3 regions of the Undibacterium sp. RuTC16W genome follow, and region 1 is predicted to be linked to each of the others. Evidence: predicted binding sites of a transcription regulator. Region 1 holds the regulator's gene; each other region holds the start of a gene.
The links. Region 1 encodes sigma-54, which starts transcription at its own class of promoters, with help from an activator protein. Its sites were predicted from a motif close to TGGCANGNAANCTGCTTT; they were not measured.

Region 2: the regulator sigma-54 is predicted to act here: its motif matches at 1,292-1,309, upstream of ACO0K4_RS02900 (PEP-CTERM sorting domain-containing protein).
Region 3: the regulator sigma-54 is predicted to act here: its motif matches at 1,244-1,261, upstream of urtA (urea ABC transporter substrate-binding protein).

Annotation. Positions count from the first base shown of each region.
Region 1 covers NZ_JBMPPE010000002.1:464,106-466,312, reverse strand. The annotation lists gene lptB (LPS export ABC transporter ATP-binding protein) at 1-406, shown strand, start outside; gene ACO0K4_RS06475 (RNA polymerase factor sigma-54) at 424-1,914, shown strand; gene hpf (ribosome hibernation-promoting factor, HPF/YfiA family) at 2,048-2,207, shown strand, end outside.
Region 2 covers NZ_JBMPPE010000001.1:662,587-664,793, reverse strand. The annotation lists gene ACO0K4_RS02910 (EamA family transporter) at 1-104, shown strand, start outside; gene ACO0K4_RS02905 (lysostaphin resistance A-like protein) at 101-931, opposite strand; gene ACO0K4_RS02900 (PEP-CTERM sorting domain-containing protein) at 1,371-2,207, shown strand, end outside.
Region 3 covers NZ_JBMPPE010000006.1:217,851-220,057, reverse strand. The annotation lists gene urtA (urea ABC transporter substrate-binding protein) at 1-1,128, opposite strand, end outside; gene ACO0K4_RS13420 (alkaline phosphatase D family protein) at 1,593-2,207, opposite strand, start outside.

The DNA of each region.
Region 1 (2,207 bases):
GTTTCTGAATTCAGCCGAAATTGAGAAACGCCTGGATACCTTGCTGGCCGATTTGCAGATCGAGGGCATACGTGAAAATCAGGCGCTTTCTTTATCTGGCGGTGAACGTCGCCGGGTAGAAATTGCCCGGGCACTGGCAACGAATCCGCGCTTTGTGTTGCTGGATGAACCCTTTGCAGGTGTTGATCCGATTGCTGTGATCGAGATTCAGCGTATCGTACGCTTCCTGAAAGAGCGCGGTATCGGTGTGCTGATCACCGATCATAATGTGCGCGAAACTCTAGGTATTTGCGATCACGCCTACATCATCAATCAAGGTGCAGTGCTGGCGAGTGGCAAACCGGAAGACATCATCACGAACGAATCCGTACGCAGGGTTTATCTGGGAGAGCATTTCCGCATGTAGCGGGAAGCGAGATGATGATGAAACAAAGCCTGCAACTACGTACCTCACAACACCTGGCGCTGACGCCGCAATTGCAGCAATCAATTCGTCTTTTGCAGTTATCCACGCTGGAACTACATCAGGAACTGGAAAACCTGTTGACTGATAATCCCATGCTGGAGCGGGTTGATGACCCCATGGATAATGCAGTGCGATTGCTGGCCGATGGCGCGATTAGCACCACCAGCAATAATTCAGAATCTGAATTTGCAGTACAGGAAGTCGGTGCCGAGACCGCCGCTCCGGTTGCTGATAGCGGTGACAATGCGGAAGTTGCTTCATCCGCGGACAGCACCAGCGCCAACGAAGAAGAGTGGAGTTTTGATGATGTACCGCTAGGCAGTAAGTCTTCAGAGGAAGAGGATGGACGTCCGCAATTAGAAGCTGCGCAAACCAGTTTGCGCGATCATTTGCTGGAACAGATGCGCCTGAATATTCGTGAGCCGCGTGATCGTGCCTTAATTGAGCTGATGATTGATGCGCTGGATCTCAGTGGTTATCTGATGGAGACCTTGGATGAAATCCATGCGAGTTTGCCGCTTGAATTGTGTGTAGAACCAGAGGAATTATCTTTCGCATTAACGATGCTGCAAAGCTTTGATCCCGCCGGGGTTGGTGCGCGTACGCCGTCGGAATGTCTAGCCTTGCAGATCAAACGCTTACCTAAGATTCCATTCGTGACACGTCGTCTGGCGCTGAAGATTGTTGAAGAACACATCATCTTGTTTGCGCAGCGAGATTTCAACAAACTGAAAAAAATTCTCAACTGCGATGATGAAGATTTGCGCGAGGCGCAGGTAGTGATTCGCCAGTGTAATCCTAAGCCAGGTGCGGATTTTGCAGCGGCGTCATCAGACTATGTGGTCCCCGATGTGATCGTCAGAAAGTCAGCAAATGGCTGGCAGGTTTTGCTGAATCAGGATGTCATGCCCAAGCTCCGCGTTAATAGTATGTATGCCAACATCATGAAGCAAAATCGCGGTGACGGAACGATGGGATCGCAGTTGCAGGAAGCGCGCTGGCTGATCAAAAACATGCGGCAACGCTTCGACACCATCTTGCGCGTTGCACAAGCGATAGTTGAAAGACAACGTAATTTTTTCACTCACGGTGCGGTTGCGATGCGCCCTCTTGTTTTGCGCGAAATTGCTGATACACTAGGTTTACACGAGAGTACTATTTCTCGTGTAACGACCCAGAAATACATGCTTACCCCGCATGGTATGTTTGAGTTGAAATATTTCTTCGGTAGCCATGTCGCGACGGAAACGGGGGGGGAAGCATCTTCCACCGCGATACGTGCACTCATCAAGCAGTTGATAGGAGCAGAAGACCAGAAAAGCCCACTCTCTGATAGCAAAATTGCAGACATGCTGGGTGAACAAGGCATGGTCATTGCGCGACGTACTGTTGCCAAATACCGTGAAGCCCTAAAAATTCCTCCAGTAAGCCTGCGCAAATCCTTGTAATGAACACCTGTAATTTAGTCTTGTAACTAAGCCTTGAAATTACGTTTTGTATTGCTATATATAATTTAGCTCGATGCATCAGAGCAAATGCTGAAGAAATTTATAGCAAGTAACATCACCATAGGAGCGTAGTATGAATCTCACCATCAGTGGACATCACCTCGAAGTAACTCCTGCAATACGTGAACATGTACAAAACAAGCTTGAGCGCATCAGGCGACACTTCGATCAAGTCATTGATATCGCCGTCATCCTGACGGTAGACAAGCTCCGGGAAAAGGAAAAACGGCATA
Region 2 (2,207 bases), on a different contig from region 1:
CCGCCCTGATCGGCGGACATTTGCTCGGTGAAGGAGATCGTGTGCAACGTATTATCGGTGCCTTGTGTATCGCCGCCGGTGTCATTGCTCTCGGAAATTTTTAATAAGAAATCGCCGGATAAACAAAGCCCACAAAATGAATCGCATTGACCAGAAAATGCAGAATGATTGCCATCGCAATCGCACCTGAGCGTTCGTAGATCCTGCCATATCCTACGCCTGCCAGCGTTGCTACTACGATCAGTCGCCAGCCGCCCCATGCATGTGCCAGTCCAAATAGGAGGGCGGCGATACCGATGCAGAGCCAGCGATGTTTCGGCAGCAGTGCGAGCAATCCCTGTTGCACTCCGGCGCGAAAAAACGCTTCTTCCGCCAAGCAAGTGAAGAACAAATTCACACCCAGAAAAGCCCATGCGCTGGCGGACCATTTCCACTGCGGCAGTGTCAGGCCAATGACTACAGCAATGATAAAAATCCCGGTCAGGCTTGTTACCATCAGGCGCCACAGGCCGGGATTGCGCCAGATCGCGCCGCGCCGGCTGGCATCGTCACGACAAAATACCGCCAGCATGACTAAGCCCGCAATCGCTTTATCCAGATGCAAATAAAATGGCTTGGCGTCAGTGCCTGTGAATACACTCAATTCGGGTAAAGCGATATCAGGAAATCCCGGCAGTTTATGCAATGCCAGCAATAATCCCATCAGACCTGTCAGCGTCATCAACAGTTGCCGTCGTGTGCCCTTGGCTTGCAGCGCAGCCCAGCCAGCAGCACTCATCAACGTAATGGCCAATAAACCGGCCAGCGTGACATGTGATGCAACTACCGCCCACGCTATCGTCAGCACAAACATACTCATCCATACGCGCTGCCCCGCCAGGCAGAACCAGGCCACGATGGTCGCGCAGAATAGATAAAAAATTACCGGCATAGATCAACAACAGGCATTAAATGATTTCAAAGAAAAAGCAGCGACAAAAAAGAGCAGCAGAAAGGGGCAACAATTTGAGGTAGTGCACATTGTCATAAAGCCCTAAAAACCACAAGAAGCAGGACATGGATTTAACTTTGGTTTTCTATTTGAGTATTGACAAGCTGGCATGCGTCCGATTGAAACCGTTCACATTAAACCGCTCACCCCTTACGAGCTGAACAAACTAAAAATAAATCAGCTTGCTGTGAGAAAACTGAGTTCTACCGATAACTTGTAACGTCGGGCGTTCTTACAAACATCATGTTGTTGTTAAATAATTATTAAAATAGATGATTAAAATCAATCACTTAACAAAACTGGTATAAATTATGCAATGCGTGTTGAGCGCCCGCCGTTTTGACAGGCGTAGATCCTTTTAATTCCCAATGGAGATACTATGTCCAACGCATTATCAAAATTATTTGCCGGCCTGGCGCTGGCGATTACCTGTCTTTCGGCCAATGCCTACGTCGTCGGGGGTGCTGCCAGCTCCCTTATTCCCAGCAGCGGTAACTGGGCCTGGAACGGTTCTTACATGACAGGCTTTCGCGGCGCGTTAGAGAATGCGGCCTACTTTGGGCCCGCTGGTATTGTCAATCGCACGATTACCACAACCAATCTCACTGCGGTCAATAGCAGCACGCTGGCGGGCGTCGATATGTTTGTCGGCACCTGGGTTGCGGATAGCGAAGGCGCTGGTTTTTCGGCAGCGATCATGAATTATTTCCTCGGTGGCGGTGACCTGTTTCTGTTGCAGGATGATTCCGGTCACGACGTTTTGGGGAGTACCCTGGGGATGAGCACGACGGGCAGCACGGGCTCCGTCTCTAACGGTGGTGCACCGCTGTTTAACGGTCCTTTCGGTAACGCGACCAATGTCCAGCAGTTTTATGCCGTTGGTCAATTGGATGAATCCGCTATTTTGGCGCACAACGGTCACGTAGGCGGCCGCAATGTTGAGAATCAGGTGACCTCAGCATTCTGGCACGCTGGCGAATATGCACCCGGCTCAGGTTCCCTGTTTATCATTGCCGACATTGACATGATTGCGACCACCAGTTTATGCGGTCAGCCACTCTGCGGCGCCAGCTACGCTCCGCTCAATAACAACGGTATATACGCGCTGAATACGTTTAGCTTTTTACAGCAAAACGGTGGTAATCCCATTCCGGAACCAGCCAGTATTTTATTAGTAGGAAGCGCGTTGGCAATCCTGGCAGCACGTCGTCGTAAA
Region 3 (2,207 bases), on a different contig from region 1:
CTTGTGCAAATGGTGATTTGTTTTATCCATCGTCAGTTCAAAACCTGATGGCGCTTTGAAAGTCTGGCCACCCATGGCAGCGATGACTTTATCTGTGTCGGTGGACTTGGCTTTTTCTACTGCTTGCTTCCACATATGAATACCGACATAGGTTGCTTCCATCGGATCATTGGTGACGACGGTACTGGCATTCGGCAGTTTTTTGGCAAGGGCATACTCTTTCCGTTGCTTGATGAATGCCGTGTTCACAGGATTTTTTACTGACTGAAAATAATTCCATGCAGCGAGGTGCCCGAGTAAAGGCTTGGTATCGACGCCGCGCAACTCCTCCTCACCTACCGAGAATGCGACAACCGGTACGTCGGTCGCTTTCAGGCCGGCATTGCCCAGTTCTTTATAAAACGGGACGTTGGAATCGCCATTGATCGTAGAGATCACCGCCGTCTTGCCACCAGCAGAAAATTTCTTGATATTCGCGACGATGGTCTGATAATCAGAATGACCGAACGGTGTATAAACCTCATCGATGTCAGTATCTTTCACACCCTTGCTATGCAAGAAAGCGCGCAGAATCTTGTTGGTCGTGCGTGGATAAACATAATCCGTACCGAGCAGCACAAAGCGCTTGGCACCGCCACCCTCTTTCGACATCAGATATTCGGTCGCCGGTATCGCTTGCTGATTCGGCGCTGCACCTGTGTAGAACACATTTTTTTCCAGCTCTTCGCCTTCGTATTGGACCGGGTAGAACAAGAGACTGTTCAGCTCTTTAAACACGGGCAATACCGATTTACGTGACACTGAAGTCCAGCAACCAAACACGACAGCGACTTTATCTTGCGCAACCAGCTGGCGCGCTTTTTCTGCAAACAAAGGCCAGTTCGAAGCGGGATCCACAATCACCGGCTCCAGCTTTTTACCCATCACACCGCCTTTTGCATTGATCTCATCAATCGTCATCAATGCAACGTCTTTCAGCGACGTTTCGGAAATCGCCATCGTGCCTGATAGCGAGTGAAGAATGCCGACTTTGATCGTGTCAGCGGCATACGCATGCGGCAACCAAGCCGCAGTAGCCAGGGTGAAAGCGCCAACTGCAGTCGATTTTAATAGGGTGCGACGAGACATTTGTTGCTCCTAAGCGTGAGTGTGAATCAATTAAACAGCGAATGAAAAAGCAAACGAAAAAACTAATCACAAAGCGAGTAGAAAAGCGGGGGGTGCGGAGTTCGCATGAATACCTTTAGCAGATTACGTGCCAGAGGTAGGAGGTCTGCGTCATGCGAATTGCAGTGAGCGTGCGGAATGATTACGGATGCATTCGCATCAATTTTGTGCAAGTGACAAAGAATTGTTGGCCACCGCTTCAGTCTGGTGCGTTATCAAGTAGCAAAACGTGCGCAAGAATATCTGCCACCAAATAAAATTCGAGAACAAGATCAGGCCTTGCTAGAGAGAATCTAAGTCAATATCGGAAAAAAAACAGACGACGCGGGGATACTGATCAGCGATTAATCGCTTGGTAAAAACAAAAAAAACCAGCAAGCCTGCTGGTTTTTTTGAAGTGATAAAGGACGAACGTGATGACCCGACTACACAGGTAGTAATTTTCGATTCGCAGCACCCGGTAACGTCTTTAAAGTTTTACCCGGCACGACAGTATACGTTTTGGACTTGACCGTGCTAACGTAGCGCCATTCTGCCCTGGCCTCAGTCGGTGTCGCCGTCACGATCATGAAGCCACGGCTTTTTGTTTCGGCATAGACCAAAGGTCCGATGATCTGCTCGAGACCGCCTGCGACTTTAGCCGGATCTTCTTTAGGAAAAATTTCTTCAAAACCGGGGGAGGTAACCGAGGTCACGCCGAACTCGACACCAACCGCGTTCCCACTCAGATCGGCAAGATCACTGGCCCAGGTGTTATGAGTATCGCCTGCCAGCGCGATCAGATTTTTATCCAGTGCTTTAGCCGTCGCAAAAACTGTCTCACGTGCAGCGGCGTAGCCATCCCATGCATCAAGATTGTAGGGAATCGATGGCTGCGCCAGGATTTGTTTTTCGGCTGCCGTCAACGTCGCAGGTGCCGTCTGTGCTTTCACCAGTAGCGCGGTGTAATCACTGAAATTGATTGCTTGCAGTACCAGTGGTGCGGGAATATTCATGCGTGCCATCAAGACTTGCTGCCCCAGAATTTGCCAGGTCGCCGC